Regions from separate parts of the Arthrobacter sp. TmtSoilC79 genome, predicted to be linked through region 2. Evidence: riboswitches for the same ligand, from Rfam matches in the RefSeq annotation. Region 2 holds a riboswitch; each other region holds the start of a gene.

What was found. A riboswitch is a leader RNA that binds a small molecule or an ion and turns the genes downstream of it on or off. The one in region 2 is predicted to bind cyclic di-AMP.
Region 1: it holds a riboswitch for cyclic di-AMP, as region 2 does, so the genes downstream of both, AC6JA3_RS16455 (C40 family peptidase) here and AC6JA3_RS01615 (hypothetical protein) in region 2, are expected to answer to the same signal.
Region 3: it holds a riboswitch for cyclic di-AMP, as region 2 does, so the genes downstream of both, AC6JA3_RS17775 (aggregation-promoting factor C-terminal-like domain-containing protein) here and AC6JA3_RS01615 (hypothetical protein) in region 2, are expected to answer to the same signal.

What each region holds. Positions count from the first base shown of each region.
Region 1 is NZ_AP046051.1:3,612,251-3,621,751, forward strand. Features, by position in the region: gene AC6JA3_RS16435 (molybdopterin molybdotransferase MoeA) at 1-973, opposite strand, end outside; gene AC6JA3_RS16440 (NTP transferase domain-containing protein) at 970-1,875, opposite strand; gene AC6JA3_RS16445 (HNH endonuclease) at 1,918-2,418, opposite strand; gene AC6JA3_RS16450 (NlpC/P60 family protein) at 2,707-3,480, opposite strand; gene AC6JA3_RS16455 (C40 family peptidase) at 3,580-4,326, opposite strand; cyclic di-AMP (ydaO/yuaA leader) riboswitch at 4,331-4,492, opposite strand; gene AC6JA3_RS16460 (M23 family metallopeptidase) at 4,638-5,468, opposite strand; cyclic di-AMP (ydaO/yuaA leader) riboswitch at 5,473-5,687, opposite strand; gene AC6JA3_RS16465 (iron-dependent transcriptional repressor DtxR) at 5,900-6,595, opposite strand; gene serC (phosphoserine transaminase) at 6,889-8,019, shown strand; gene AC6JA3_RS16475 (MFS transporter) at 8,087-9,400, opposite strand; gene AC6JA3_RS16480 (DUF3027 domain-containing protein) at 9,444-9,501, opposite strand, start outside.
Region 2 is NZ_AP046051.1:323,344-332,844, reverse strand. Features, by position in the region: gene AC6JA3_RS01635 (alpha/beta fold hydrolase) at 1-597, shown strand, start outside; gene AC6JA3_RS01630 (DUF6480 family protein) at 758-1,021, shown strand; gene AC6JA3_RS01625 (ATP-dependent DNA ligase) at 1,143-2,207, opposite strand; gene AC6JA3_RS01620 (hypothetical protein) at 2,253-2,483, shown strand; cyclic di-AMP (ydaO/yuaA leader) riboswitch at 2,613-2,757, shown strand; gene AC6JA3_RS01615 (hypothetical protein) at 2,760-4,250, shown strand; gene AC6JA3_RS01610 (PucR family transcriptional regulator) at 4,471-5,688, opposite strand; gene ald (alanine dehydrogenase) at 5,895-7,013, shown strand; gene AC6JA3_RS01600 (hypothetical protein) at 7,139-8,029, opposite strand; gene AC6JA3_RS01595 (RNA polymerase sigma factor) at 8,026-8,577, opposite strand; gene AC6JA3_RS01590 (hypothetical protein) at 8,666-9,385, opposite strand.
Region 3 is NZ_AP046051.1:3,886,679-3,896,179, forward strand. Features, by position in the region: gene AC6JA3_RS17760 (winged helix-turn-helix domain-containing protein) at 1-134, opposite strand, end outside; gene AC6JA3_RS17765 (response regulator transcription factor) at 788-1,528, shown strand; gene AC6JA3_RS17770 (sensor histidine kinase) at 1,532-3,031, shown strand; cyclic di-AMP (ydaO/yuaA leader) riboswitch at 3,164-3,324, shown strand; gene AC6JA3_RS17775 (aggregation-promoting factor C-terminal-like domain-containing protein) at 3,330-4,166, shown strand; gene AC6JA3_RS17780 (glycosyltransferase) at 4,337-5,581, shown strand; gene AC6JA3_RS17785 (MerR family DNA-binding transcriptional regulator) at 5,600-6,373, shown strand; gene AC6JA3_RS17790 (pyridoxal phosphate-dependent decarboxylase family protein) at 6,370-7,761, opposite strand; gene AC6JA3_RS17795 (HAD-IA family hydrolase) at 7,826-8,512, opposite strand; gene AC6JA3_RS17800 (glyoxalase superfamily protein) at 8,558-8,935, opposite strand; gene upp (uracil phosphoribosyltransferase) at 8,996-9,501, opposite strand, start outside.

The DNA of each region.
Region 1 (9,501 bases), 3.3 Mb from region 2:
CCATCATCGCGGCAAGTGGATTTCCAGGCAGGCCCAGGACAAAGCGGCCATCGGGCAACTCGGCCAGTACGGCGGGGTGGCCGGGTCGCATCGAAATACCGTCGATCAACAGCCGGCCACCCAGTTCAGCCACCGCTCGGCGGAAATGGTCAGTCCCCGACCGGCCCGTACCGCCCGTTGTGATGACGACATCGGCCGGGGGTTCGGCTTCTTCATCGGAGCCAGTCGCGATCTCGTCCACGGCAGGCTCACTCTCCTGGAGGGCGGCAATCCACTCCTCATAGTTATCGCCCACCCTGAGCTGCTCTCCTGCTATGCCGCCCAGGAGCTCTACCACGGCACCCAACTGCGGACCAAAGGTGTCGCGGACCTGTCCGGGCAGCGGGATCCCCCGTTCCACAACCTCGGAACCTGTAAGCAGGAACCTGACCAACGGTTTGCCGAGAACCTCTACATGGTCCAGTCCGGCCAGTGCAGCCAAAGCGATGTGGGCTGGATTGAGTACCGTTCCAGCGGTCAGCAGGATCTCCCCCTCGGCAGCTTCCTCCGCGGCTTTGCGGATGTGCTGGCCGTTGCGGGGTTCACCGGGCTTGGCGGCGCCGCCTAAAGCCAGGACCGGCAGGCCGTCGTCGTCGGTGGTGATGACGCCGCTCTCGCTGCGCAGCACGGCCTTGGCCCCGGGCGGAATGAGGCCACCGGTCACAATGGGGCTTGCCTGGTGCGGGGCAAGCCTCTGGCCAGGTTCGCTCAGGATCCACGGACCACTTCCGTTGACGGCCCAGCCGTCCATGGCCGACGAAGCGTAGTGGGGCATGTCCTGTACGGCCAGGGCATCGGCTGCAAGGGTGCGGCCCAGCGCCGAGGTGAGCGGCACGGGGCCTGGTGGAATGGGAGCGGCACACTCAAACGCGCGCTGGCGGGCCTCCTGCCAGGTGTGCGCTGCGTGATGGCCCTCGGCAGGGGCCTGGGTCATTCGGCGTCAGCCTCGGACTCCGAGTACTCCTTGGCAACTTTGCGGGCCAACTCCAGGGCCGCGTTCATGGACGCATCATCGCTTGCCTGGCCAATGCCGCGGGCCATGCCTGCCGCATAGCCGGCAATGAACGTGGTCAAAGGCGCAGCGGGACGGACCACTGAATGTGCTGCCACTCCGGCTACGGCGAGTACTTCATTGACGTCCACCTCAACGCCTTCAAGCTCAAATGCCTGCAGCAATGTGCGGCACCAATCCTCGAGCGTCTCTTCCTGGCTCTTCACGTCCGCCTCCAACTTGTAGTCAATGCCCAGGGCCGCAGCGTCCTCCCACGTATCCACGTCATCCGTGGAGCCAGCGGGGACAGCAACGTCCAGCAGGTTCAGCCTAGCAAGCAGCCGGAACACAGAAGAGTCCGCCAGACCGGCACCTTGGGATGCTACGGCTGCTTCACGTTCCAAGGCTGCAGTGTCGTAAGCACCCAGGAGGGGTTGCTTCCGCCCGTCCACGGAAACGGCCATGGCACCCTCAACGCCTGGGTGGGCGGCCAGTGCATCCCACAAAGCGGAAACTCCGCGGGACGCATGCGGCATGTCGCAGGCAAGGACCAGGGTCCACCGGGCGCGGGAACGCCGGCTTTGCAGCGCCGCCAGTCCGGCTGCGATTGCCGCTGCCGGCCCGGCAAACGCCGGCTCCTCGCGGGCATGCAGCACTTCCACTGGGAACGGCACACCGCCCGCTACCGGAACATCGGGGCCTACCACCACCACGGCTGAAGCACCCCGGGCAGCCTGCAGGGCATGCGAAAGGAGCGTGGCGCCGTCGTACGTCAGCGATGGTTTAGGCACGCCACCGAGGCGGGTGGCCCTGCCACCCGCCAAAATCACGGCATTGAACTCCATCCGCCCAGAGTACCCGGACGTCCGGAGCTCAGCAGAAATCGATCAGGCAGCGGATTCCGGCAACAGGAACGGGTCCCAGTCCGGCGCAGGTTTCTCGAGTTCCTTGATCTGCCACATTGTCCCCTGGGGCACACCGGGTTTGAAACGGAGTTTCCAACCCATCTCGGCCAGTGTGTGGTCGCTCTTGGCGTTGTTGCATTTCAAGCACGCCGCAACCAGGTTTTCCCAGGAATCCGCGCCGCCCCTGGACTTGGGGTGGACATGGTCAATGGTGTGGGCTGTTTTCCCGCAGTAGGCGCAGCGGTGGCCGTCGCGGCGCAGTACCCCGCGCCTGCTCACGGCTGTGATCTTGTTGTACTGGGGACGGATGTAGCGGTTGAGGAGGATCACGGATGGTCTTCCGAGAACTTCCTGCGGCCCGACGACAGGCTCGTCGCCTTCGGCCACCACGCTTGCTTTCCCAGTCAGCACAAGGACCAGCGCCCGGCGGAAGGTTATTACCGCCAGCGGTTCATATCCAGCATTCAGAACGAGTGTGCGCATGCACGTACCTCTTCACGGCCGCACCCGTCAGGGGCACGAGGGCCGGCTGCCCTCTGCATGTACGGGCTGTGGATCGACAAGATAAGGGTAAGCACTTGTATGCCGTATCAACGAATTTATATGTGCTTTCGCCCACAGTGTCGCCCAGAGTTCATGCGTCGTTAGCGGAACGGGCGTCCGATCTGCCCCCTGAACACCCGATGTGGCCCCTAGGCAAAGGATCCGCGGTTAAACAGAACACCCCGCGGCCGTAGCCTGCGGGGTGTCCTGAAATTGCGAAGGGCTGGATCAGCCGTTGACCCGAATGAAGACCGGGCCGGAGCCGACGTTGACGCTGAACAGTGCCGTGGTGGATCCGTTCCATCCACCGTGGACTGCCTGGCCGTTGCCGACGTAGACAGCAATGTGGGCCTGTCCGGCCAGACCGCCGTTGGCGTAGTAAGCGAGGTCGCCCGGCTGTGCTTCCGCTGCGCTGACGGTGCGGCCAAGGGAGAGGTAGCCGGCCGGCCAGTCGTGGAAGTTGATGCCGACCGCTGCCAGGGAGTTGGTCACCAGCATGGTGCAGTCCTGGGTTACGCCAAGCTGTGCGTACGCGGCCGCGGCGATTGCGGCACCAAGGCCGCTGGCAGCGGCGGGAGCCTTAGCCGCAGGAGCCGTGGTGTTGACGGCCAGCGTGGCGTTTCCGCCTGTTGCCGTGCTTGCCGCCGGCTCCTTGGTTTCAGCCTTCGCGGGAGCCTTCTTCTCTACGGGAGCCGGAGCCTGCACCGTGGTGACCACGGGGCGTTCGTAGGAGATGGCAACCGTGGAGTCTGCAGCGATGGTGGACTGCACAACCGACTGGACGTCCAAGGTAGACGTCGAGGTGGATTCGCGGTCCACTTTGGTCTCGGCAGCGTTGGCTGCGACACTTCCGGTCAGGACAAGGCCTGAAGCTGCGGCAATAACGGCTGCCTGTCGGCCCACGCCGCCGGCGTTTTCACTGACGGCCTTGGCGATCACGGCAAGCGAGCTGGTCTTGGGGGCCTCAGCGCGATGCCGTGCAACCTTGTGTGCACTGGTCATGGTTTTCTCTTTTCGTATCCGCGTGCAGTTGGGGTACACGCGGCTCATTGGCGCGCCGGCACTTGGGGGCATGCCGGCGAACCCCGAATCGGTTTGTTTCTAGCGGAGGGTGAAGAAGGAGGAGGTGCCCGTGGAGGCAGCCGAGTGCAGGAGCGTGCCCTGTCCCGGGTTCAAGGCGCTGATCATCATGCCGTTGCCCACGTAGATGCCTACGTGCGCTCCACCGTTCTGCATGACCAGGTCACCGGGGGCAGGGGTGCTGGTGGGCTTCATGGCCGTCCAGGCGTTGACGCGCGGGATGCTGATGCCGGCCTGGGCGTAGACCCACTGGGTGAATCCGGAGCAGTCCCAACCGTTGGGGGTGGTGCCGCCCCAAACGTAAGGGTGCCCGATGCCGGTGTAGGCGATCGCGGCGAGGCCGGAAGCGGCGGCGCTGGAAGCAGCATCCTTGGCTTCGGAGGACTTGGCGGTCACAGCGCCTGCTGTGGCCTGGTCGCCGGAGGCCGAGGTGCGTCCGGTGGTCTGGGAAGCGCGCTGGACAACCTTGGGAGCTTCCTTCGTGGCCACTACGGGGCTTTCGAAGGAGACGGTTGCCGTGGGCTCTGCGGTGACTACCGCAGTGGTGACCATCTGCTGGGTGCTGGAGGCTTCCGACTTTGAAACATCGGTGTCTGCTGCCTGGGCCGGCAGACCAACGCTGAGGACGAGACCTGAGGCTGCTGCCAGGACGACAGCCTGGCGGCCGACGGTACCGGCGTTGGATGAAACAGCCTTGGAAAGCGAGTTCAAGGGGTTCGTACGAACCGATTCAGCGCGATGGCGCGCAGGGGTAGTGCGTGATGACACGTAGGTAGCCTCTCCCAATGCCTGCGAGGTGAGCTGTCGGATTCGGATGGGAGTCATCCGGCCGCGCTGCTTCAAGGAAGCTTTTGCGACTTAACCCCAAGGTCTTCTCACGAAGACCAGAAGTGGTTCCCCCGCCCCTGCCAGACGATTTATGCGAACGGACCTTGAGTAGTGGCAGAGCTAGGCAATCCACTCAAGTGCACCGGCCCCCTAAAAAGCCGATGCGCTTTGTACGGTACAACAGTTGAACGCGAATGTCACATTCAGGTCACGAGGCGTGTCACGAATGCGAGAGACGACCATCAAATGGACTAAAGCCAGCCCATGGGGTCAACAACTTCGCCGTTGACCTGTACTTCAAAGTGGAGGTGGCAACCGGTGGAGGCGCCAGTGGTACCGCTGAGCGCCACGGTGTCGCCGCGAGTGACCGTCTGGCCCACCTTGACGGTGAAGGACGACAGGTGGTTGTACGTGGTCTCAAGGCCGTTGCCGTGGTCGATGACCACGCGGTTGCCTCCGCCGTACTCGTGCCAACCGGCGAAGGTGACCTTGCCGGATGCTGCTGCGTGGACGGCCGTGCCGCACTGCGCCACGAAGTCCTGGCCGCGGTGGAAGTCGCCGGCGCCTCCGGTGAGGGGGCTGACGCGGTAGCCGAACGGGGAAGCTGTGGTCAGCGTGTCGAGGGGGCTGGCCATGGTGCCTGCAGAGGAGGCACGCTGGATGCTGCCCGCGGACTGGGCGCTGAGCAGTTGCTTCAACTTGCCGTCGGGGTCGGCGGCCGTGGCAACCGCTGCCCGGCTGAAGTCGATTTTGGCCGATGCGGCCGCGGAGACCTCCGGCTGGCTGCCACCGGATACTGCCAGGGCAGACTCGGTCTGGCCTGATTCCGAGGTGGCCATGACGGGGCTTGTGGCCGGCAGACCGACAGTCAAGGCGAGGCCGGTGGCGGCAAGCGCAACTCCGGCCTTTTGCCCGACGCCGCTGGCTGCAGCGAAGTCGGCAACCTGGCGCAGCGGGCTCTTACGGCGGCGAACCTGGCGTTCGGTGTCGCGTGGCCGGATCTCCGATACGACGCGGGCTGGCCGCAGCTCAGCAGCGGGGCCCGACGCGCGGCGACGGCCCCTGACGTTCTGCGTTGTCAAACTCTATTCCTCTCTAAAAAGCCTGCGAAGTTAGCTGTCGGATTCGGGTCAGAGAGTTTCAAGACCCGGCCCGCACGAAGCGCTCACGGCACACAGGTATCCCAAGAGGAACATGCGTAAATGGGCACTTCTGCTGCGGACTTCACCCCAAGGCTGCTTCTTTAGACAGCCGCTTGTGGTTCCCCCGCCTCTGCCAGTGGTGGATGGCACACCTGTTCCGCTGGCAGAGCTCGGCTCCGGAACAGGTAACGCTTTGGTATCAGCGCTAGTAGATAACTATAGGGGATTAAGGCCCGCAGTAATAAATTCGTTATCAACAGGAACGGGCATGCGGGCGGCAACCCCTTATCACTAATCCCGAAAAACCGCAGGTCACATGCGCGCCGGGCGTTCAAAAGTGAGATATGCCACCGTGCAGCAAGGCAGGGTTGTCAGCCAACAGAGACGAAGACGTGTGCCGCAACCTCAGGTGGAAGCTCCAGGGCACCTTCAATGCCTGGGACGCGGACGGAAATGTACTCCCCCACACGTTCCAGCGAGACCGCGGCACCGGGCCGGATTCCGCCCTCGTCCAACTGGGTAAGAAGCTCAGGCTCAACCTGGATGGGCTCCGCCAAGCGGGTGACCGCTACCCGGGAGTTCGCCGCGTAACCCTCCATGGCCTGCAGGAGGTTGACGTCCACGCGGGGGAAAGGCTGGGTGGCAAGACCGCCGAGCGCTTCCAGGCCCGGGATGGGGTTGCCGTACGGGGATTCTGTGGGGTGTTCCAGGAGTTCGTACAGGCGGCGCTCTACGCGCTCGCTCATCACGTGCTCCCAGCGACATGCTTCGTCGTGGACATAAGCCCAGTCCAAGCCAATGACGTCAGCCAGGAGCCGCTCCGCGAGGCGGTGCTTGCGCATGACCTCGGTGGCGCGCTTCCGCCCAACCTCGGTCAGTTCGAGGTGGCGGTCGTTGGAGACAATCACCAGGCCATCGCGCTCCATGCGTCCGATGGTCTGGGAAACCGTGGGTCCGGAGTGCCGCAGCCGTTCGGCGATGCGGGCCCTGAGAGCCACGATGTTTTCTTCTTCAAGCTCCAAAATGGTCCGAAGATACATCTCAGTGGTATCGATCAGATCCGTCATCCAGCTCAGCTCTCCTCGAACGCAGTTCCTTGCGTAATCTCCACCGTACAGCGTCCCTTGCCGGGGTAGGCGGAGTGCACCGCCGCCCCTTGAACGCCAACCCCTAGCCTAGCTTATTTGGAATTACTCTGGATAATTCCGGTCGCATATGGTTTGGCGGCGTTCCACGTGGCGGACTATGACGGCCACAGGTTCCTGCCGTCGCACCGGGTCAGGCAGAATTGGGATGTCGAAGGGGCAGTTGATGCCACCTGCCACGACCCATCTCTAGCCGATACCCATTGGAGCCACACGTGAGCGACAACAGCATCACCATTCCCGCCGATCTGCTGCCCAAGGATGGACGCTTCGGTGCCGGACCGTCCAAGGTCCGTCCCGAACAGATCGAGGCCCTGTCTGCCGCGTCGTCCACCATCCTGGGCACGTCCCACCGCCAGGCTCCGGTCAAGAACCTCGTGGGTTCGGTCCGCGAAGGACTCAGCCAGTTCTTCCGTGCCCCGGAGGGCTATGAAGTTGTCCTCGGCGTAGGCGGTTCCACGGCCTTCTGGGACGTCGCCGCCTTCGGCCTGGTCGAGAAGAAAGCACAGCACCTTTCCTTCGGTGAGTTCGGTTCGAAGTTTGCTGCCGCCACCAACAAGGCTCCCTTCCTGGATGCTTCCTCGATCATCAAGGCCGAGCCGGGCACCCGTCCGGTGTCCCAGGCCGAGGCCGGAGTCGACGTCTACGCCTGGCCCCAGAATGAGACCTCCACGGGCGTGGCCGCTCCCGTCAAGCGGGTCCAGGGCGCCGACGAAGGCTCCCTGGTCCTGGTCGATGCCACCTCCGCTGCAGGCGGGTTGGACGTAGACGTCGCCGAGTCCGACGTCTACTACTTCGCCCCGCAGAAGAACTTCGCCTCAGACGGTGGTCTCTGGCTGGGGCTGTTCTCCCCGGCCGCCCTGGAGCGCGCTGCACGGATCAAGGCGTCCGGCCGCTGGATCCCGGACTTCCTGGACCTGCAGACCGCCATTGACAACTCCAAGCTCAACCAGACGTACAACACTCCTTCGTTGTCCACCCTGGTCACCTTGGACGCCCAGGTGCAGTGGCTCAACAGCAACGGTGGCCTGGACTTCGCCAGCAAGCGCACTGCGGACTCGGCCAACCGCATCTACTCCTGGGCTGAGGCATCGGAGTACGCGACGCCGTTTGTCACCAATGCCGAAGACCGCTCCAATGTCATCGCCACCATCGACTTCGACGACTCCATTGATGCCGCAGCCATTGCCAAGGCCCTGCGTGCCAACGGTGTGGTGGACACGGAGCCTTACCGCAAGCTTGGCCGCAACCAGCTGCGCATTGCCACGTTTGTCGCCATTGAACCCGACGACGTTTCAGCCCTGCTTGCCAGCATCGACTACGTGGTGGGCGAACTGAAGAAGTAGGACCACAGACTGCCGGTCGGCGTCGTTCGGAGGGGTTCCGGACGACGCCGCCGCAGTTTAAGGCGCCTTATCCGCCCTGCCGGCCCACGCCGTCGTCGTCCTCCCCGGTGACGGGACGGGCCAGCAGCGACTCCACCCGGAAATGCTTGAGTCCACGCGCGCGGCGATCAAAGCGGAGGCGCAGCTGCTTTGCGCGGATGATCCAGACCAAACCCACGACGGCGGTGCTGACGCCGGCCAGCGCAGCGACGCCGACGGACCACCGAGGCCCGCCAACGTTGGCCACCCATCCCACCAGCGGCGCTCCGAGGGGAGTACCGCCCATGAAGATGGCCATGTACAAGGACATGACGCGCCCCCGCATGACAGCCTCGGTGGTGGATTGGACATAGCCGTTGGCACTGGTGATCAATGTCAGGGCGAACAGACCGCAAGGAATCAGGGCCAGGCCAAAGAGCACGGCGTTGGGAGCCAGTGCTGCCAAGGCGCTGGCGACACCGAAACCACCTGCCGCCGCGAAGATCAACCTCAAGCGGGGCCGTCCGCGTCGGGCGGCCAGCAGGGCACCTGTCACGGATCCTATGGCCATGACGGAGTTCAGAAGTCCGAATGCTCCGGCGTCCATGCCGAACTGAGTACCCACCATGGCTGCGATGAAGAGGGGGAAGTTCAGCCCGAAGGTGCCCACGATAAAGATGGCCACCAGGACAACTTGGATATCGGGTCTGTTGCGGACGTAGCGGAGGCCCTCCCGGATCCGCCCTTTGCCCGCGGCGGCGCGGGGCTGGATCCGGAGCGAGGACACCGGGATGAGCTTCAGTGCCCAGAGCATGGCGACAAAGGACACGGTGTTGATGAGGAAGACCCAGCCGGGACCCACCACCACCGTGAGGACGCCGGAGACGGCCGGTCCGATCATCCGCGCGACGTTGAAGGATGCACTGTTGAGCGCCACGGCGTTGGGCAGGTATTCGTCGGTGACAAGTTCGGAGACGAAAGTCTGGCGCACGGGTGCATCCAACGCCGTCACGATCCCCAGCAACAAGGCAAAGACGTAGACGTGCCAGAGTTCAGCCACCCCCAGCAACACCAGGATGCCCAGGCCGGTGCTGAGCAAGGCCATGGCCACCAAAGTGATGAAGAGCAGTTTCCGCCGGCTGTAGCGGTCGGCGAGCAGTCCGGCCCAAGGGGCAAGGAAGAGTTGGGGACCCAATTGAAGGGCCAGGGTTATGCCCATGGCCCCGGCGTCGTGCGCGGTCAGGTGGTCAAAGACCAACCAGTCCTGCGCGGTACGTTGCATCCACGTGCCGATGTTGGAGATCAGGGCACCGAAGAACCAGATGCGGTAATTGAGGATTCCGAGTGACCTAAAGGTGGACATCAGTGTCCGCCTTCGCTCTGGTCACCCCGGGTTTCCGCAACGCTTATTCAGCCCCGGTTTCGTGCTGGTCCTCGTCGACGTCCGCCTCGATGTCCTCGTCA
Region 2 (9,501 bases):
TACTCGCTGGACCTGCCCGGATTCGCCGGGACCCCGAAGCCCGGGAGGCAGCTCTCCGTGGAGGACTACGGCGCCTTCATCGCCGGGGCCCTGGCATCCTGCGGTATCAGTTCCTACGTATTGGTGGGGCACTCCATGGGCGTGCAGTTTGCCATCGCAGCGGCACTGCACTCGCCTGAGCAGGCACGGCAGGTGGTGCTCATGGGGCCGGTGGTGGATTCCCGGCACAAGAACGTTCGCCGGCAGTCCTTGGCGCTCTTCCTGGACGGACTGCTCCGGGAGAGCCCGTCGTCCAATTGGATTGTCATCTCCGATTACTTCAAGTGTGGTCCGCGATGGTACCTCACGGAGCTTCCGGTCATGATGGGTTACCCCACGGAGAAGCGGCTGACCGGCATCAAGGTGCCCGTCCTGATCCTGCGGGGAAGCCGCGACCACGTGGCTGGGCCGGAGTGGTCGCTCCGGCTTTCCAGGGCAGTTGCGCAGGGGCGATTGGTGGAGATTCCCGGCGTTGGCCATGTGGCCCAACACATGCGACCCAAAGCCGTGGCCGACGCCATCCGGAGTTTCGTCGCCGCCACAACGCCGCACCGCTAAGCGCTGACGCGCTGATGCTCTATCGCTCAAATGCGCTGACGCGCTAATGCACTGACCCACGACGCCGGCGCCTGGCTTGGGCGTGCTTGTTGAGTCCGCTCCTCCCGGCTAGGCTGGCAAAGCAAGCGCATTAGTAAGTTTGCTTACGAAAGGGCTGATTGTGACTGATAAAGACTCAAATGAGGAAACCCAGGGCTTCGGAGCAACCGGCGCTACAGGGCCGTTCGACACGACCGCCGACGCCGATAGCATCCACGAGGATCCTGACATGCGCCAGGACGAGGACGACGATCCCGCCGCCTCTGCCAACCCCGATCCCCTCGATGGGAACGTCACCGGCCTGGAACCTGGCGGTGGAGTGCCGCCGGGAGAAACCCCGCCGGCCGAGGGCAGCATGAGCAGCGATCAAGGACACGAAGAGTAACGCTCCGCCTCGGCTGAACGGCCAGGCTGAAAGTCCAAGCGGGACGTCCATGCAGGCCAGCCAAGCGGAACGTCCATGCAGGTCGGCTGAGCGGGTCGGCTGCGCAGTCCGGGCAGGCCAGCTACGGCAACCTCAGGATCTCCCCGAGGTCGTACGCAGCCGGCTCTTCCAGTTGTGAGTAGGTGCAGCTTTCGGGGGTCCGGTCCGGCCGCCACCTGCGGAACTGGGTGGTGTGCCGGAACCTGTCCCCCTCCATGTAGTCGTACGCCACCTCGATCACCAGTTCGGGACGCAATGGCACAAAGGAGAAATCCTTGCCTCCGCTCCACCGGCTTTGGGCGCCCGGCATCCTGGACCCCGCAACACCCTCACCCTGGCTGGCCCACTCGCCCCACGGGTGCTCGCTGAGGTCCACCTGGTAAGGCTCAAGCTCTGCCACCAGGCTTTCCCTCCTCGCCATGGGGAAGGAGGCAACCACCCCGACGTGCTGGAGTTTGCCGGCGTCGTTATAAAGACCCAACAACATGGACCCCACGACCTTAGCGGTCTTGTGCCACCTGAATCCGGCCACCACGCAGTCGGCGGTGCGCTCGTGCTTGGTCTTGAACATCACGCGCTTGTTGGGCTGGTATGTCCCATCCAACGGCTTGGACAGGACGCCATCCAGGCCTGCGCCTTCCAATTGCACGAACCACTCCTGCGCCCGGTCGAGGTCGTTGACTGCGGGAGTGACGTAAACGGGCGGCTCTGCTGCCTTGAGCGCACGCTCAAGGATGGCGCGACGCTCCGAGAACGGCCTGCCCATCAGATCGTCGTCGCCGAGGGCAAGGATGTCGAACGCAACCATCGACGCCGGAGTCTTTTCGGCCAGCATCCTCACCCGGCTGTCCGCGGGATGGATCCGTTGCTGCAGGACCTCGAACTCAAGCCGGCTGCCCTCGATCAGGACAATCTCGCCGTCGATCACGCATTTGTCCGGGAGGTTCTTCCGCAGAGCTTCCACCAGTTCAGGGAAGTAGCGGGTCATGGGCTTCTCGTTGCGGCTGCCCAGGACGATTTCATCCCCGTCCTTGAAGACGATGGTCCTGAAGCCGTCCCATTTGGGCTCGTAGTGCCCAACGTCCGGGATGGCGGGGACGGATTTGGCAAGCATGGGCGAGACGGGTGGCATCACGGGCAGGTCCATAAACAATGTCTACCTGCCGGTGCACGCCGAAGCTAGTCTTAGGCGATGGATATCTTGGCCGTGTTGGCGGCCGTACTTGGAGTTCCCGCCCTCCTGGCCATGGCTTGGTACTGGGTTTCCCGGCAGAACCGCCGGGGTGTCAGGCGTGCCGCAGCCGGCGGGATGCTGGGAATCGCCGACGAGATCTTCCGACCGGAAACGCACCAGGCCCACCAGATCCAAAGGATCCAGCACGAGCTCCCGGCGCCCGCTCCGGCCCCGAAGCCTAAGGGCTAAGGCCCTCCCGCCTGCAGAGACCTACCGTCCGTTATATTAATGTGACTTTACTTTCCTGCTCATGTACCGTCGTAGGGCGACCCGTATGTCCGCTGGGCCGCTTCCGGAATGACGCCGAGCTCTGCCGCACTCCGGAATCCGCCAGACCCGCGGCAGAGGCGGGGGACCCACAAGTTCCCGGACTTTTCCAAGTCCTTGGGGTGAAGCCGCTACTGCGGCCGGACGGCCTCGTCCGAACCCGACAGCTAACCTCGAAGGCGTTGAGAGGCAACCACCATGTCCCCAACCATGGATCAGCCGCGCCGCGCCCGAATTGACGGCGAGCGCACCAAGCCAACCGGACGCCGTCGGGCCCAACCCAGCGGATCCGGTATCAGCCTGCAGCCGGATTCCGGCACGACCAGGACTGCCGCACCCGAAATTTCAGGCACGACGCCGGACGCCCCCGCTGCGGCGGCGCCTACCATCGCGACGCCCACCACGCGTGCGGCTGCGCGTGCAGCCGAGCGGGAACGGGCCGCGCAAGCAGAAGCCCGCGCATCCACCACGCCCGGGCCTCCGACAGCCGCCATTCCCATCGTCCAGGCTCCCAAGCAGCCGGCAAACCCCCTGACCACCACACCGGAGCCGGCCACAGCCGCCATTCCCATCGTCGAGGCTTCCGGGCAGCCGGCAAACCCCCTGACCACCTCGCCGGAGCCGGCCACGGCCGCCATTCCGATCGTCCAGGCTCCCAAGCAGCCGGCAAACCCCCTGACCACCTCGCCGGAGCCGGCCACAGCCGCCATTCCGACCGTCAACGCTCCCAAGCAGCCGGCAAACCCCCTGCCCACCACACCGGAGCCGGCCACAACCGCCATTCCACTGGTGTCCGCAGATCCGGCGCCTGAAGCCACCCCCGAATCCCACACAGTGCCTGTACCCGTCTCGGCTGCACCTGCTTTGCAGGCTCGCGCCACATCCCCGGCGCGGGTTGCTGCGGCAGCCACGGCATCGGCTTTCCTGGCAAGCCGAAAGGATGTTAGGGAACAGTCCGGCGTCACCGCTGGTTCACGCTCCGGGCAGGGTTCACGATCAGGGCTGGGCGGGTCCCCGCTTGGCCGGGAGCCCCAGGCAGTCCTGCAGAAGGCGGCTTCGGTCAAGCACATGAGCCAGCGCATGGCCGTAGTGGCAGGCGCGCTCGGCCTGGTCCTGACGGCCGGCACTGTGGGGCAGGCCCTTGAGTTGCCGTTCTTCGGCCAGGAGGCGCCCGCCCAGGAAGCCAGCGGTGCCGACAGGAATTCGGGTTCCGCATCACCAGCCCCCAGTGCTTCCTACTCCAGGGCTTCTTCTCCGTCTGCCTCAGCTGCTGCGACGTCAGCGGCCGGCCAACCGGCCACGGTTCCGGAGGCACCTGCGCCAGTGTCGCCGTCGTCCGTTCCCACGCCTAAGGTTTCCTTGGCTGACCCCGTCTGGGTCCCATCCGCAGTGCCGGCGACCATCGCTGCGGCACCGGGCACCAGTCAGGTACCCACGCCCTCGGCGCCTGCACCGGCACCGTCCGACGTGCCATCGGACACCATCACTACGCCGCCGGCCACGCCTGCGCCGACCACCCCGGCACCCACCACCCCTCCGGCTACCTCGACGCCCACGCCAACACCAACCCCTACCCCCACCCAGACCTCCAAGCCCAAGCCAACGGGCAAGCCCGGCGCGTCCACGCCGGCGCCCACGCAGTCTGCGCTCGACGAGATCCTTGACGCAGCAAAGGACGCCCTCAAATGAGCACGCGCCTGCCCCGCATCACCACCCACGCCGGATGGCACAGCCGGTACTGCAGCAGCAGCCGCACGGCCACGTTCCGGCGTCGGTTGGGCCGTTGGAGCTGCCAGCGCTTGGGGCGCTCGTAACGGGCACGGTTTAGCGCAGTTCACTGAGGCAGGCACCCACAATGGGTGCCTGCCTCAATCGCGTTCAGCGCCCCGTTCAGCGCCCCGTTCAGTGCTCAGATCCGCGGCCGGCCGGCCCATCGGCGGGCTTTCAAGGCGGCGTGCAGTTCGAGGCGGATCGAGCCGCTGAGTGGGTCAGCACCGATCAGCTGGCGGATCCGTCCCAGCCTGTTGTAGATGCTGCTCCTGTGGAGGTGAAGCTTGGCGGCGACGTCCTGTACTGAACCGTCGCTGTCATATAGCAGTTCCAGGACAGGCAGGAGTTCGCCGTTCTTGTCCTGGTCCTCCAGGGTCCGGAAGTGCACGGAGCCGGTGTCATCCCAGCCGCCCGGCGCCAGGAGTCGGTCGAAGAGCTGATAGACACCCACGTTCCGGCTGTCCACGAGCTCACCGAGAGGCCTGTCCACAGCTGCCGCCTGCGCCGCAACCTTCGATTGCCGGTACGCCCCCGCCAGTTGACGTATCACTTGGAACGGCTCGCTGATGCCCAGGATCACGCGGTCCACAGTCCGTCCGGCGCGCTTGGCGAGTTCCAGTTGGTAGTGCACCAGCACCTGCGCATGGTCCGCCCGGCCACCGGACTCGCGGAACAGCACCACTGAATGCGTTTCGGTTCCTGCGCTGAACAACGCGGCGTTGACACCGATGGTGGACTGCAGGGCGGCCGAACGGTGGGTCAGGGTCGCGGCGAGAGGATCGACGTCGGACCTCGCACCTTCCGCGTCCAGGATGGTCACCAGTTGCCACGGACCCCGGCCCTGGATTTCCTTCCACCCGGCCACGGCTGCCACGGCATTCGATTCACCACTACAGGCCGACAGGAACTCCTGCTCACGCCTGCGCCGGAACTCCGACTCTGCCGTATTGGAATCAAGGAGCAACCCCGCCAACAGGTCCAGCTCGTCACGCACGCCGGGCAACTCGGCGAGTATCGCCGTCGCGCTTTGCTCTTCAAGGTCCAGCTGGACCCACAAGTAGCCCACGCGGAATCCGCGCACCAGGAGCGGCACGCAGACCCGGCCCAACATCCCCAGTTCCTCGTTTGCGGGAACCACTACGGGACGCACAGCCGTGGCGATGCCGTGGGACAGTTGCCAGAGGCTGACATCGCCGGGGACGCGTTTGCTCAGCAGGAAGTTCACGCGGACGCGGTCGGCGTGGGATTGGTTGGAGCTGTAGGCGAGGAGGACGCCGTCGAGGTCTTCCAAGGAGAGGCCGCGGCCCAGCTTCAACGCCACCCGCTCGACGATCTGTTCCACGTCTTGCTGCATCACAGAAGCGTACCAACAGCAGGCGACACCTGACGCTCCATGGCTCGACAAATGTCGAGCTGCGGCAGCTCAGATCCTTGAATTTCCGGGAGTTTTACTTGCGCCCGCCTTGGAGCCCATGTCGCCTGCCTCACAGCCGGATTTATTCTGGAATCACAGCCCGCAACACATTTTTCGGCCGAAGAGGCCGCTAACGATGGAGCCCACAGATGATCATCGGCGTCCCCAAAGAAATCAAGAACAACGAATTCCGCGTAGCCATCACGGCCGCAGGTGTCCACGAATTCCGCACGAACGGACACACTGTTCTGGTTGAACGCGGCGCAGGCCTCGGCTCGGGCATCACGGACGAGGAATACTCGATCGCCGGCGCTGAAATCGTCAACGAGGCCGACGACGTCTGGGGCCGCGCGGACATGGTCATGAAGGTCAAGGAACCCATCGCGGCCGAATACCACCGCTTCCGCAAGGGCCTCATCCTCTTCACCTACCTGCACCTCGCCGCAGAGCCCGAGCTCACCGCAGAGCTCATCAACTCCGGCGTCACGGCCATCGCCTACGAAACCGTGCAGGAAGGCCGCACCCTGCCCCTGCTCGCCCCGATGTCCGAGGTAGCAGGCCGCTTGTCCGTCGTGGTCGGCGCTTCCTCGCTCATGGCTCCCGCCGGCGGCAAGGGCGTCCTCCTGGGCGGCGTACCGGGCGTCCGTCCGGCCAAGGTTGTTGTCCTCGGCGCAGGTGTTGCCGGAACCAACGCCGCCGCCATGGCCTTGGGCCTCGGTGCCGATGTCACCATCATGGACATCAACATCAACCGGCTGCGCGAACTCGACGCCCTCCACCAGGGCCGCCTGAAGACCGTTGCCTCCAACGCCTACGAGATCGAGAAGTCGGTTATCGACGCAGATCTCGTAATCGGCTCCGTCCTGATCCCGGGCGCCAAGGCACCCAAGCTGGTCACCAACGAGCTCGTCGCCCGCATGAAGCCCGGCTCGGTCCTGGTGGACATCGCCGTAGACCAGGGCGGCTGCTTCGAGGACACGCACCCCACCACGCACCAGGAACCGACGTACAAGGTCCACAACTCGATCTTCTACTGCGTTGCCAACATGCCCGGTGCCGTCCCGAACACCTCCACGTACGCACTGACCAACGTCACCCTGCGCTACGCCGTGGCACTGGCCAACCTGGGCGTCAAGGCAGCCTTCGACCGCGACCCCGCACTCGCCGCCGGCCTCAACATCGCCGCAGGCCACGTGGCACACCACTCCGTTTCCGAGGCGCACAACCTGCCCCTCGTCAACGACTGGCACAGCCTGGTTACCGCGTAACCTGAACCGCCAAGCACGACGGCGGGGTGAGGCTTCCACACGAAGCCGCACCCCGCCGTCGTGGTTTAACCCGCGCCAATGTGGCAGTTAATGCCAATGTTTCCGTCAAACATTGGCATTAACTGTCACTTCGCGGGGATGCCGGGGTTGGCCGGCGGCGAGGGAACCACATGGGTAGGAACAGTCACAGGGATGTCCGAGGGTCGGAGCTTGGCCGGATCAATCCCCGAGGGGTCGATCCCCGGCGGTGTTACGGGGACGACCGGCGTGGGGATGCCGCCGTTCCCAGGTTCGTGGGGTAACGGGTCCTTGGGTTGTTGAGGCGATGCTCCCCCACGGGGCGGCTGATGGGAATCCGGGACGGGGCTGCCGCCGGAATTCGGGGAAGCAGGTGCCGGGGCGGGCTGGTTCCGGTCGGGAATTGCAGGCTTTTCCTCAACAGTCGGGGCCGGGGTGGCGCCGGCCGGGCCATCCTGCTTTGGAGCATTGCCGGAACCAGGCGCGAGCTGTGAGACAACGGTGCCTATGGCTGCGCCCAGATGCTGGAAGGTACCCGGAATTCCGCCGTCGGACGCGGCCGCAGCAGTAGCACCACCGGCCAAGGACACCACAACAACAAGACTTGCGACAGCAGCGCGTCGCTTTGTCCGCCGCCGCGCAGCAAGTTCGTCGGCAGGGCGGTCGAAGGCAGGCGCCGGATCGGACGCAGGCGCCGGGTCAGCCACACGGGCCGGGTCTTCAACCGTGGCGAGTACCGTCGTCGGCGAGCCCGACGACGCAACGGGACCATCCGTCGTCGTGATTTCCTGGGTGGCTGCAACCTGGCCGCTGACCATGAGCGCACGAACAGCCTCGGACGGTGCAGGGACAGTGTCCGCCAGCGAACGGAGTTCCAGGAGTTCTGTGCGGAGTTCGGCGTCGCCGTCCAAACCGGAGTCGGACAGCAGGCGGTCTACGGCCTGCTGGTGTGCTGCCTGCTGGTGTCTGGGTCCGCGCGGCGGAAAGTGTTCGCTCATGATGTGCCGTTCGTTCGTTGTGCACGTTTCTTTAGTGCGCCCAAGGCCCGGCGCTGCAACTGCTTCACGGCGCCTTGGGATTTGCCCATGATGTCCGCTGTTTGTTCCACGGACAGGTCGGCGATGACGCGTAGGGCCAAGACCTCCCGGTAGTCGTCCGCGAGGTCGTTCAGGAGTTCCGTGACACCCAAACCGGAGGCCCGTCCGAAGGCTTGCTCTTCCGCCGACGGCGCACACCGCGAATCCAGTTCCGACTCGTAAGGTGTGGAGTCAGGCGTCCGTTCGCGTTTGCGGTAGTGGTCCACCATCCGGGCGTGGGCGATGGAGAACAGCAGCGTCTTGGCACCCTCAAGCCCGCCGTGGAGGGTTTCAAGCTTTGGATACAAGGCCAGGAACACGTCCTGGGTAACGGCTTCGGGATCATCCACGCCGCGGGCCCGGAGATAGCCGAAGACCGGCCCGGAGAAGCTGTTGTAGGCAGCCGTAAAGAGCAGCGCGGGGTCATCATGATCCGCCTGCAAATATTCGTCAGCCAAAGGGTCAAGCACCCGTGGACGCCTCCATCCCGCGTTACGAGGGCGGGGTTCCTTGCCCTAAGCCAAGGAACCCCGCCGTTAAACCGTAGCCGCTGCGCGTTTAGCGGACAGAATCGAGGGGCGCGCCCGGTGCCGCCGGAACGTCGCTCGGAACCTGCGACGGGAGACCCGGAGCAGCAGGCTTTTCCGGGACTGCGGGGGTGGCCGGCACGTCCGGCGTCGCAGGCACTGCAGGCTTGGCGGGGACGGCCGGTACCGCCGGCCTTGACGGGAGTACCGACGTCACGGAAGCATCGGCGTCGGCGTCTGCCTGGGCCGAACCGTTCGCCTTCGCATTAGCGGCCTTGCCGGCGTCAACTACTGCTTCGCAGTGCGCCTCCACTTTCGCTTCCCCGCCAGCAGCAATGGTCAGGGACTCGAAGCCCGGGACCTTTGCATCAGAGTTCAGGCCGCCGTTGAGGAACGCGGTGCACAGTCCGAAAGTCTCCGGCGATGTGGCCTCGTTGGCAGTGGCGTTCGCAGCGGAAACAGCGTCGGCAGCCTTTGCCTGGCCGGCTTCGGCGGCTTTTGTCGCCTTTGCCTGCGCGGCCCCGACGGCGTCAGTCGCCTTGGTGGTGGCGGTCCGGGCGGTCTCAGCTGCTTCAGCGGCCTTGCCGTCAACTGGAGCGGGCGCGCCAACGAGGTCATGTGCGGTCTGCTGGATTCCGGTGGGAAGCGCACCGTTGAAGGCAGCTACACCGGTTCCACCGGCAGCTACAGCTCCGGCGGCCAGGACGCCCGCGGCGACTTTGCTGGTGGCGAGGACAGTGAACAAGGACATAAAACCCTCCGACAAAATACTTGGGATTGCCCCGGCAGCGGTTGGGTCGCTGCCGGATGATCAGCGCGCGGGTGTGGCCCGCACTCCCCTTACATCGTTCTTGGGTGCGGCGAGGT
Region 3 (9,501 bases), 3.6 Mb from region 2:
GCCTGCTGGCCTGCGCCCTGCTGGGAGGGAGCGTAGCCGGGGCGGTTGCCGAAGCCGGGGCGGAGCCCTGCGTTCGATGCGGCCTTGTTGGCGTTACGGACGGAGATGTGGACGTATCCAGATGCAACTGACATGGAGTGCTTACCTCAAAAGTGAATAGCCGTCATCGCGGCTTCGAATGCTGGTTGTCCCCGCAATGAGTTTGGGGAGGGGCGCCCAACGCTGGGCTAGGGGGCGAATGCCTGAAACTTCTTGGGGTGGAAAGTTAGGCTTGCATTCGACAACAGCGGTCATCATGGCCAGCGGGTGTGCTGGGCCAGGTTGCTGCGGCTGCAGGTGCTGTTGAGTTCTTGTTCACATTGGAAGTGTGCAACGTAACAATGGCAACACGCAAGTAACAAAGCGCAGAACCGTCCACATTTTGAGACGGAGAGGTCTATTGTGCCGTAAATCACAATTCAGCCGAGGGGATGAATGAACGCCATTTCATTCGGCCCGGACAAGAAATAATCGCAATCCAGTGAACATTCTTCGGCCAATGGGGCATCATGTGCACGGACATTCCCGGGAACAGCCCGGCTGCGGAATCTCACGATCTGAAACACTTGTTGTCCAATCGTGGACGGCCCACTTCCGAAAAATCCGGACAAAAATCTGCTACAAGCCGTAGAAACAGGATTGCCAAGCGTTTCGGACACGCTGACTCCCACCTCGCTAGTGTTGACTTCACAGCATCCTCACAGGACGGGCAAAGCGCTGGCTAACCAGCAGAACGGAGAGTTGTCCCATGGCCTCCTCGCACTCCATGACCAACAACCTGCCCCAACTCTCCCACCCTGATGGTTCTCCGATCCGCGCCTTGGTGGTGGACGACGAACCCAGCCTCGCCGAACTCATGAGCATGGGACTGCGCATGGCCGGTTGGTCTGTGTCCGTTGCCGGCGATGGTCCCGAGGCCGTGAAGCTGGCCAAGGATTTCCGGCCCGACGTCCTGGTCCTTGATGTCATGCTGCCCGGTTTTGACGGCGTGGAGGTCCTCAACCGCATCCGCGCATTCGCCCCCGAAGTGCCCGCCCTCTTCCTCACCGCCAAGGATGCCGTGCAGGACAAGATCGTCGGATTGGCTGCCGGCGGCGATGACTACGTCACCAAACCTTTCAGCATGGAAGAAGTCCTCCTGCGACTCCACCGACTGGTCCAGCGTTCGGGCGTCGCTGCCATGGACACCGCGGAGCTGGTGGTGGGTGACCTCACCCTGAACGTGGACACCCGCGAAGTTACCCGTGCCGGAGAGGACATTCCCCTCACGGCAACCCAGTTCGAGCTTCTGCGCTACCTCATGGAGAACCCCAAACGGGTCATCAGCAAAGCCCAGATCCTGGACCGCGTGTGGGATTACGACTTCGGTGGGCAAGCCAACATCGTGGAGCTCTACATTTCATACCTTCGCAAGAAAATCGAAGCCAACCATCCGCCGATGATCCACACCATTCGCGGCGCCGGCTACGTCATCAAGCCCGCGGACTAGGCGTTGAGCACACTTTCAGGAGTGGCCAGAAAATCCGGCCGCAGCTGGCTGAACCCCTCCACGTGGCATTTGCGTACCCGGCTGGTCCTGGTGGCGATGGCACTGCTGGTCGCTATCTGCGGGGCGGTAGGTGTGGTCAGCTACGCCTCCATGGACATGGTGTTCAACAAGCAGCTCGACAGGCAGCTCGAGCAGGCGTCCAGCCGCGCGAATGACTTCGGCAGGCCGCCGTCGAACTTTCCCTCCTCACCTTCGGGGAAACCGGACCCGCTGGAGGCCAGGGGTCAGGCCGCCGGAACACTCAACGCCAGGATCGACGGGTCCACTGTCCGCAGTTCAGGGCTCATTGACGCCCAAGGCAACCGTGTTGGGCTGTCCCCCGCGGATGAGCAAGTGCTGTTGGCGCTGCCCAAGAGCGGTGATCCGGTGGATCGTTCCCTCTCCAACGGGGACTATCGGCTGGTAGCGGTCGAGGCACCCTATGGCGACGTGATCGTCACGGGTCTGCCTCTCGCGGACAAACAGAGCGCCGAGGCCTCACTGGTCTGGACAATGGTGTTGGTCTCGCTGGGCGGACTGGTGGTCATCGGCCTCGCCGGCACCGTCATCATCCGCCGGACCATGCGGCCTCTGGAGCAGCTCTCCGAGGTGGCCACCAAGGTTTCACGTCTTCCGCTCGACGCCGGTGAAGTGGCACTTGCGGTGCGCGTACCGCCGTCGGCCGCCCATCCCGGAACGGAAGTGGGCAGCGTAGGCCATGCCCTGAACCTGATGCTGAACAACGTCTCCAGCGCTTTGGACGCCCGCCAGGAAAGCGAAACCAAGGTACGCCAGTTCGTCGCGGACGCCTCACACGAGCTCCGAACGCCGCTCACTGCCATCCGCGGTTACACCGAACTGCTGAGGATGACCGAAAGCTTCACTGACGACGGCCGCAAATCCCTGGCCCGCGTGCAAAGCCAGTCAGAGCGGATGACAACGCTGGTGGAGGATCTCCTGCTGCTCGCCAGGTTGGACGAGGGCCAACCGGTCAAGGTTACCGATGTGGACCTCACCCAGTTGGTGATCGAAACGGTCAGTGATGAGAAGGTCATGGCGCCGGACCACATATGGCAACTGCAACTGCCGGACGAACCCGTCACGGTCCGCGGCGACTCCACCCAGCTGCACCAGGTCCTGGCCAATCTTTTGTCCAATGCCCGCAAACACACCGATGCCGGCACTACCGTGGTTACGGCCGTCATGCTGTCCGCCGATGGCAGCGCAGTGGTGACCGTGACAGACAACGGGCCGGGCATTCCAGAGGATTTCCAAGGCCGGATCTTCTCCCGCTTTGCCCGGGCGGATGCCGCGAGATCGGGGTCTGAAGGGACGTCGGGGCTGGGGTTGTCGATCGTGGAATCCATCGTGGAAGCGCACGGCGGTAGCGTGGAGGTCACGTCGCGTCCGGGTCGAACCGAATTCGCCCTGCGGCTACCTACCGTCACCGCCGAAGAGATGTAACGAACACGGCAAGGCGACTCACCGGCGCCGTGATCTCTGTTACCTAAATGTGACTTCTGCGAATTCCTCCTGTACCGTCGAAAGGGTGGGTCGCCCCAACTGGCCCGCATCCGGGATGCGCCGAGCTCTGCCACTTCCCGGAGTCCGTTCTTACTCCGAGGCAGAGACGGGGGACCCAGAGTCTCCGGGCCCAGGCATCATGCCGGGCCCTTGGGGTGAAGCCGCAGCGACATGCGCGGCCGGATGACCTCATCCGAACCCGACAGCTAACTCCGCAGGCGCTGAGAGGTAATCACACATGTCTGAATTTAACGATCAGACGCGCCCTTCCGCGCGTCACCGCGATGAGCACAACGCACCGTTGACCAAGTCGCAAACCGTCCTCAAGAACGCTGCCCGCCAAGGTAAGTCCGGCCACCGCATGTCGGTTGTTGCCGGCGTCGTGGCCGCCGCGTTGGGCGTCGCATCGCTCGGTACTGCTGCCAACGCCACCCTGAACCTCCCTGAGGCCAGCCGCGTTGCAGAGACCCAGGCAGCTGCCCAGGTCAGCACCAACAAGACAGCCGAAATCTCCGCTTCCTTGGACGCAGCCGCCGCAAAGGGCGCTGCCGACCGGGCCGCCGTGGACAAGGCCGCTGCTGAAAAGGCTGCCGCCGAGAAGGCCGCCGCCGATCAGGCTGCTGCTGAAAAGGCTGCCGCCGAGAAGGCCGCCGCCGACCAAGCCGCTGCGGAGAAGGCAGCTGCTGACGCTGCAGCCAAGCAGGCCGCCGACGCCGCTGCTGCCGCCGCCGCCGCCGAGGCCGCTGCTGCAGCCCCGAAAGCCGTGGATGACCCCGCCGCTGCCAAGGCCTACGCCGCAAGCATCCTGGGCAGCTACGGCTGGAGCGCCGGCGAAATGACTGCCCTGAACACCTTGTGGGAGAAGGAATCCAACTGGAAGACCACTGCCACAAACGCTTCCAGCGGCGCGTACGGCATCGTCCAGTCCCTGCCTGCTTCCAAGATGGCCTCTGCCGGTGCTGACTGGCAGACCAACTACCAGACCCAGATCAAATGGGGCCTGAACTACATCAAGGAGCGCTACGGATCCCCGTCGGCCGCCCTGGCCTTCCACCTGGCCAACAACTGGTACTAAACCAGGCAGTTTGAAGACCGCGCCGGTTGCCGCCGATCGCACCAGTCCCCACTGGAGCGAACGGCGGGAACCGGCGCGGTTTTTGCATTTCACAGGTGACCGCCGTAGCTCACAGTGACGTCACAGCTTCCGCCTAAAGCCCTCATAATCGGCCAGCCCATGCTGGAGATATGACGCTCACAAATCCAACCACCAGCGCTCCCCCACGACGGTTCCACTCCGCGCGCTTCGGTGGCGGGGCGTTGCTTGCTTCGCAGCCGGAACTCCCCAACGTAAGGCCGGAGAACCCGCAGTTGCCAAGGCGCTCCCCCGTGGACACCGGGGCCGGCGTCCCGGTCCTCGATCTCACCGTCCCCGTGTTCAATGAGGAAGCGCACCTGGAGAAGAACCTCCGCACGCTTCACGGCCATCTCTCCGGCACTTTTCCGCACACCTTCCGGATCACGGTCGCTGACAACTCCAGCACGGACAGCACCCTGAGGATCGCCGAACGCCTGGCACGGGAACTTCCGGAACTGCGGGTGGTCCGGTTCCAGGAAAGAGGGCGCGGAAACGCCCTCCGCCGCCTCTGGCAATCCTCACCGTCACCCGTGCTGGCCTATATGGAAGCGGATCTGTCCACCGACTTGTCCGCCTTGGCTCCCCTCCTTGCGCCGCTGCTTTCAGGCCACTCCGACCTGGCTGTCGGCACGCGCCTGGCACCTGCCTCGCGCGTGGTCCGCAGTGGTGGCCGCGAATTCACCTCCCGCAGCTACAACGCCCTGCTCCGCGCCGTCCTGGGCACACGCATTTCCGATGCCCAGTGCGGATTCAAAGCCGTCCGCGCGGACGTTGCGCACCTTCTCCTCCCGCATACCAAGGACGACGGCTGGTTTTTTGACACCGAGCTCCTCGTCATCGCCGAACGCTGTGGTTTACGCATTCATGAAGTCCCGGTCGACTGGACCGATGACCCCAACTCAAGTGTCGACGTCGTACGAACCGCGCTTGCCGACCTGCGGGGCATGGCGCGGCTGACCCGAGACCTTCGCCCCGGACGTTTTCCCGTCAGGGAGCTTCGGCCAGGACGGGACCGGACGGCTCCCGGAACCGGCCTTCCCGGGCGTGTGCTTGGTGCGGTGGCGTGGACGCTGCTTTATGCCCTGTTCTTCGTGCTGCTCCGCAGTGTCGTGGATCCTTTGCCGGCGAACTTCATCGCCCTTGCCCTCATGGCCTCGACTACCCGCCTGCGCATCCAAGGACCGGTCATGCTTCTCCTGACGACGCTGCTGAGTACGGCTGCGCTTGCGATCCTGCCGGTAATGACGACGGCGGACCGCTGGCTTGAAGGAGCCGTGATGGCTGCCGCTGGACTCGCCGGGCATATCGGCGGGTATGTGGCTGGCCGAAGAAGGCTTGCACCTGACGTTACGTGAGGATTTAGCGTAGTTCCCATGGGAACAGCGGAGAGCGGACAGTGGAGTATCGGCGAACTCGCCAAAGCCTGCGGAGTCAGCGTGCGGACGCTCCATCACTACGATGAGATCGGCCTGCTGACCGCGAGCGGCCGGACGCCTTCCGGTCATCGACGGTACGGGGAGGGCGATCTTCGACGACTGTACCGGATCAGGGCCCTTCACATGCTCGGGATTCCGCTTGCTTCCATTACGACAGCGCTGGATGGACCCGGGAACGATGATGATGATCTCGGTTCCATGCGTGTCCTGCTGGACCGGCAATTACGGCATGTTCAACAGCACGCCCAACAAGTCCAGGCGCTTCAGGACCGGCTGGGTGAGCTGCTCAACCGACTGGACGCTCCAGCCATGCCCACCGCCGCCCAATTCATGTCAACTTTGGAGATGATCACCGTGTTCGAAAAACACTTCACACCGGAACAGCGTCAACAGCTTGCGGAGAAACGCCAGGAGCTGGGAGCAGAGAAGATCGAGGACTCAAAACGTCAATGGACCGCGCTGGTGGAAGAAGGCCTGGAGCATGTCCGGGCCGGTACTTCCATCTCGGATCCGGCAGTGCAGGAGTGGGTGCATTCCTGGGACCGCATCGGGGAGATGTTCCATTCGGGCGAGGATACAAAAACCGCGGCCCGGGCAGCCTGGCAGGAGAACGCCCAAACGATCAGCGCAGACCTGCCCTGGAGCGCCGAAGACCTGGCCGGCCTGATGGGGTACCTGCACAAAGCGAGGGCGCACGAGCCCCAGGCCTAAACTTCGGGCTCGACCTCCACGGCACCCCTGACGGCTGCAATGGAGGCGGCAACATCTCCGGCGTCGGTGGTCCAGTTGCTCACGGAAATACGCAGGATTTCACGGCCACGCCACGAGGATCCGGACATCCATACCGCGCCCTCGGCCATGAGCCGCTGCGTCACCCGGTGCGTCCGGTCGTCGCTGCCGAAGCTCACCGAGACCTGCGTGAACACCACATCGTTGAGCACCTCGACGCCCGGAATGGCGGCGAGTCCTTCGGCCAATGCCCGGGCGTTGGCCGCGAGGCGCTCAACCATGGAGATCACGCCATCGCGGCCCAGTTGCCTGAGGGCGGCCCATACAGGAATGCCGCGGGCCCGGCGGGACATCTCAGGGACTTTCTCCAGCGGATCCCCCAGCCCGGTTTCGGTGGCTATGAGATAGCTGGTGTGGACACTGAAAGCACGCCTCAGGGATTCTGGCCTGGAGACAATCGCCAGGCCGCAGTCATAAGGGACGTTCAACGTCTTGTGGGCGTCCGTTGCCCAGGAGTCCGCTTCCTCCACTCCCGTCAGCCGACCCCGCAAGGTGGGGCTCACAGCGGCCCACAAACCGAACGCTCCATCCACGTGCACCCAGGCTCCCCGATCATGGGCCACCGCAATGGCTTCCTCCATGGGATCAAACGCACCGGAATGCAGATTTCCCGCTTGGAGGCAGACCAGCGAAGGCCCGGGCTGTTGGTCCATGGCCTCAGCCAGGGCATCGGGAAGGATCCGTCCTTGGTGGTCGGCATCTACCGGAACGCACGCCCCCAAGCCGAGGTACCGCAACGCCAAATCCACTGCGGCGTGCCGCTCCCGGCCGGCAAAGGTGGTGATGCGCGGGGCGCCGGTCAACCCAAGAGCCTCCAGGTCCCAGCCCGCCTCGTCCATCAGGTATTGGCGTCCTGCCGCCAATCCCACGAAGTTGGCGGTGGTGGCGCCGGTGGTGAATCCGACGTCGGCGGTGGCGGGCAGTCCCAAGAGTTCCAGCAGCCAGGCGGCTGCAGATTCCTCGATCGCGGCAGCGGCAGGGGTGGCGAACCGAAGCCCCGTGTTCTGGTCCCACGCCGAAACAAGCCAATCCGCGGCCATGGCCGCAGGCAGGGTTCCGCCCATGACCCACCCAAAGAACCGTCCGGACTGGATGGCCATCAGGCCCGGCTCGGCCAGCGCGGCGAGCTCATCAACTACCTCGGCCGCATCTGTCGCTTCATCCGGCAGGCGCGGCAGGATGCTCTTGGCCACCTGGTCGGCATCGGAGGACGGGCGGACTGGACGTGTTGGGACCGACGCAAGCCAGTCACCGGCGTGGACCATGGCCCGCTCCAGTGCAGCACGGTACGCCTCCGGCATCGCAGACATGCGCACAGCCTACGCCCGCTTGGTCCCTCGTGGAACAGTCTTTCGCCCGGCGGTACCAGCTGCGCTACTGGAGGGTCAGCGTAATGAGGTGCCCGCCGTCGTCGTCCTTGACAGCGGTGACGGTCACGGCCGAGTAGTCCGGAATCTGCCACATGCCAGGCTCCAGGTCCGAATTGTGAACGGCAGCGGCTTTGCCCACCACCACGGTCCGCATCCCCGCCGCGCGCGCAGCAGCGATCCCGGCGGGTGCGTCTTCGAAAACCACGACGTCGGCCGGGTCGGCTCCCAGGAGCGCCGCCGCCTTCAGATAGCCCTCCGGATGCGGCTTGCCACGGCTGACGGACTCTGCAGTCACAGCAGTGGATGGCATGGTGAGTCCGGCTGCCTGCATGCGGATATCGGCAAGGATTTGATCTGCCGAGGTGACCAAGGCGATGGCATCATCCGGGAGGCCCGCCAGCAGGGCTTCAGCACCGGGAAGGGCAATGACACCGTCCGTCCGGGAACGTTCCATCTCGCCAAGTTCGGCCGTCAAAGCGGCGAAGTCGGCTCCTTCGGGCGCGTAGCGTCGCACGGTATCGCCTGCTTGGACACCGTGGGACGTGCGGAGGATTTCGTTGTAATCCAGGCCGTAGCGCTCCGCGAACTCGAGCCACACCTGCTCCACGACGGCCGTGGAATCCACCAGCGTGCCGTCCATGTCGAAGAGGACGGCACGGACAGTCAGCACGGGTGCGGCAGGATGGCTCATGGTTCCATCCTGCCGCACGCTCATGGGGTGGTGCTGAAGTGTGACTTAGCCATTGGGCCGCTGTGGGAGGTACTGCACCGCCCACTGGTTGCCGTCCGGGTCGGCAAAGTACACAAAGTGACCCCAGTCCTGGACGTCGACGTCGCTGACGTCCACGCCGTTGGCCTTGAGGTGCTCGTGGGCCTTGTTGATGTCCGCCACCACCACTTGCAGGTTGGGAGCCGAACCCGGAGGGGCGTCCGTGAGGCCCTCGCCGATAGCGATGGAACACGCCGAACCCGGCGGCGTCAGTTGCACGAAGCGGATGCCGTCCGTGGGACGCTCATCGAAATCGGCGTTGAAACCGACCTTGTTGACGTAGAAGTCCTTCGCGCGATCGACGTCGGAGACAGGGACAAATACCAGTTCAAGTTTCCAGTCCATGCGCCACAGGCTAACGGGCTGGGTGGGAAACCGGTAGGGGTCAATCGTTCCCTGTGAAGACTAGCCAGCCACGCCGTAGAGGCGGTCTCCGGCGTCGCCCAGGCCCGGCACGATGTATGACTTCTCGTTGAGTTTCTCGTCAATCGATGCGAGGACAATGTTGACGTTTGCGTCCGAGAGTTCCTCTTCCAGCTTGGCCAGGCCCTCGGGAGCGGCCAGCAGGCAGATGCAGGTGACGTCCGAAGCGCCGCGCTTGAAGAGGAACTTGATGGCCTCACGCAGGGTGCCGCCGGTAGCGAGCATAGGGTCCAGGACAAAGATCTGGCGGCCGGTGAGGTCCTCGGGGAGGCGCTCGGCGTAGGTGATGATGTCCAGGGTTTCTTCGTCGCGGGCCATGCCCAGGAAGCCCACCTCAGCGGTGGGGACCAGCTTGGTCATGCCCTCGAGCATGCCGAGGCCTGCGCGCAGGATGGGAACCACCAGCGGCGTGGGCTTGGTGAACGCCGTGCCGATGGTCTTGGTGACAGGGGTCTCGATCTCCACTGGCTGCGTCTTGACCTCGCGGG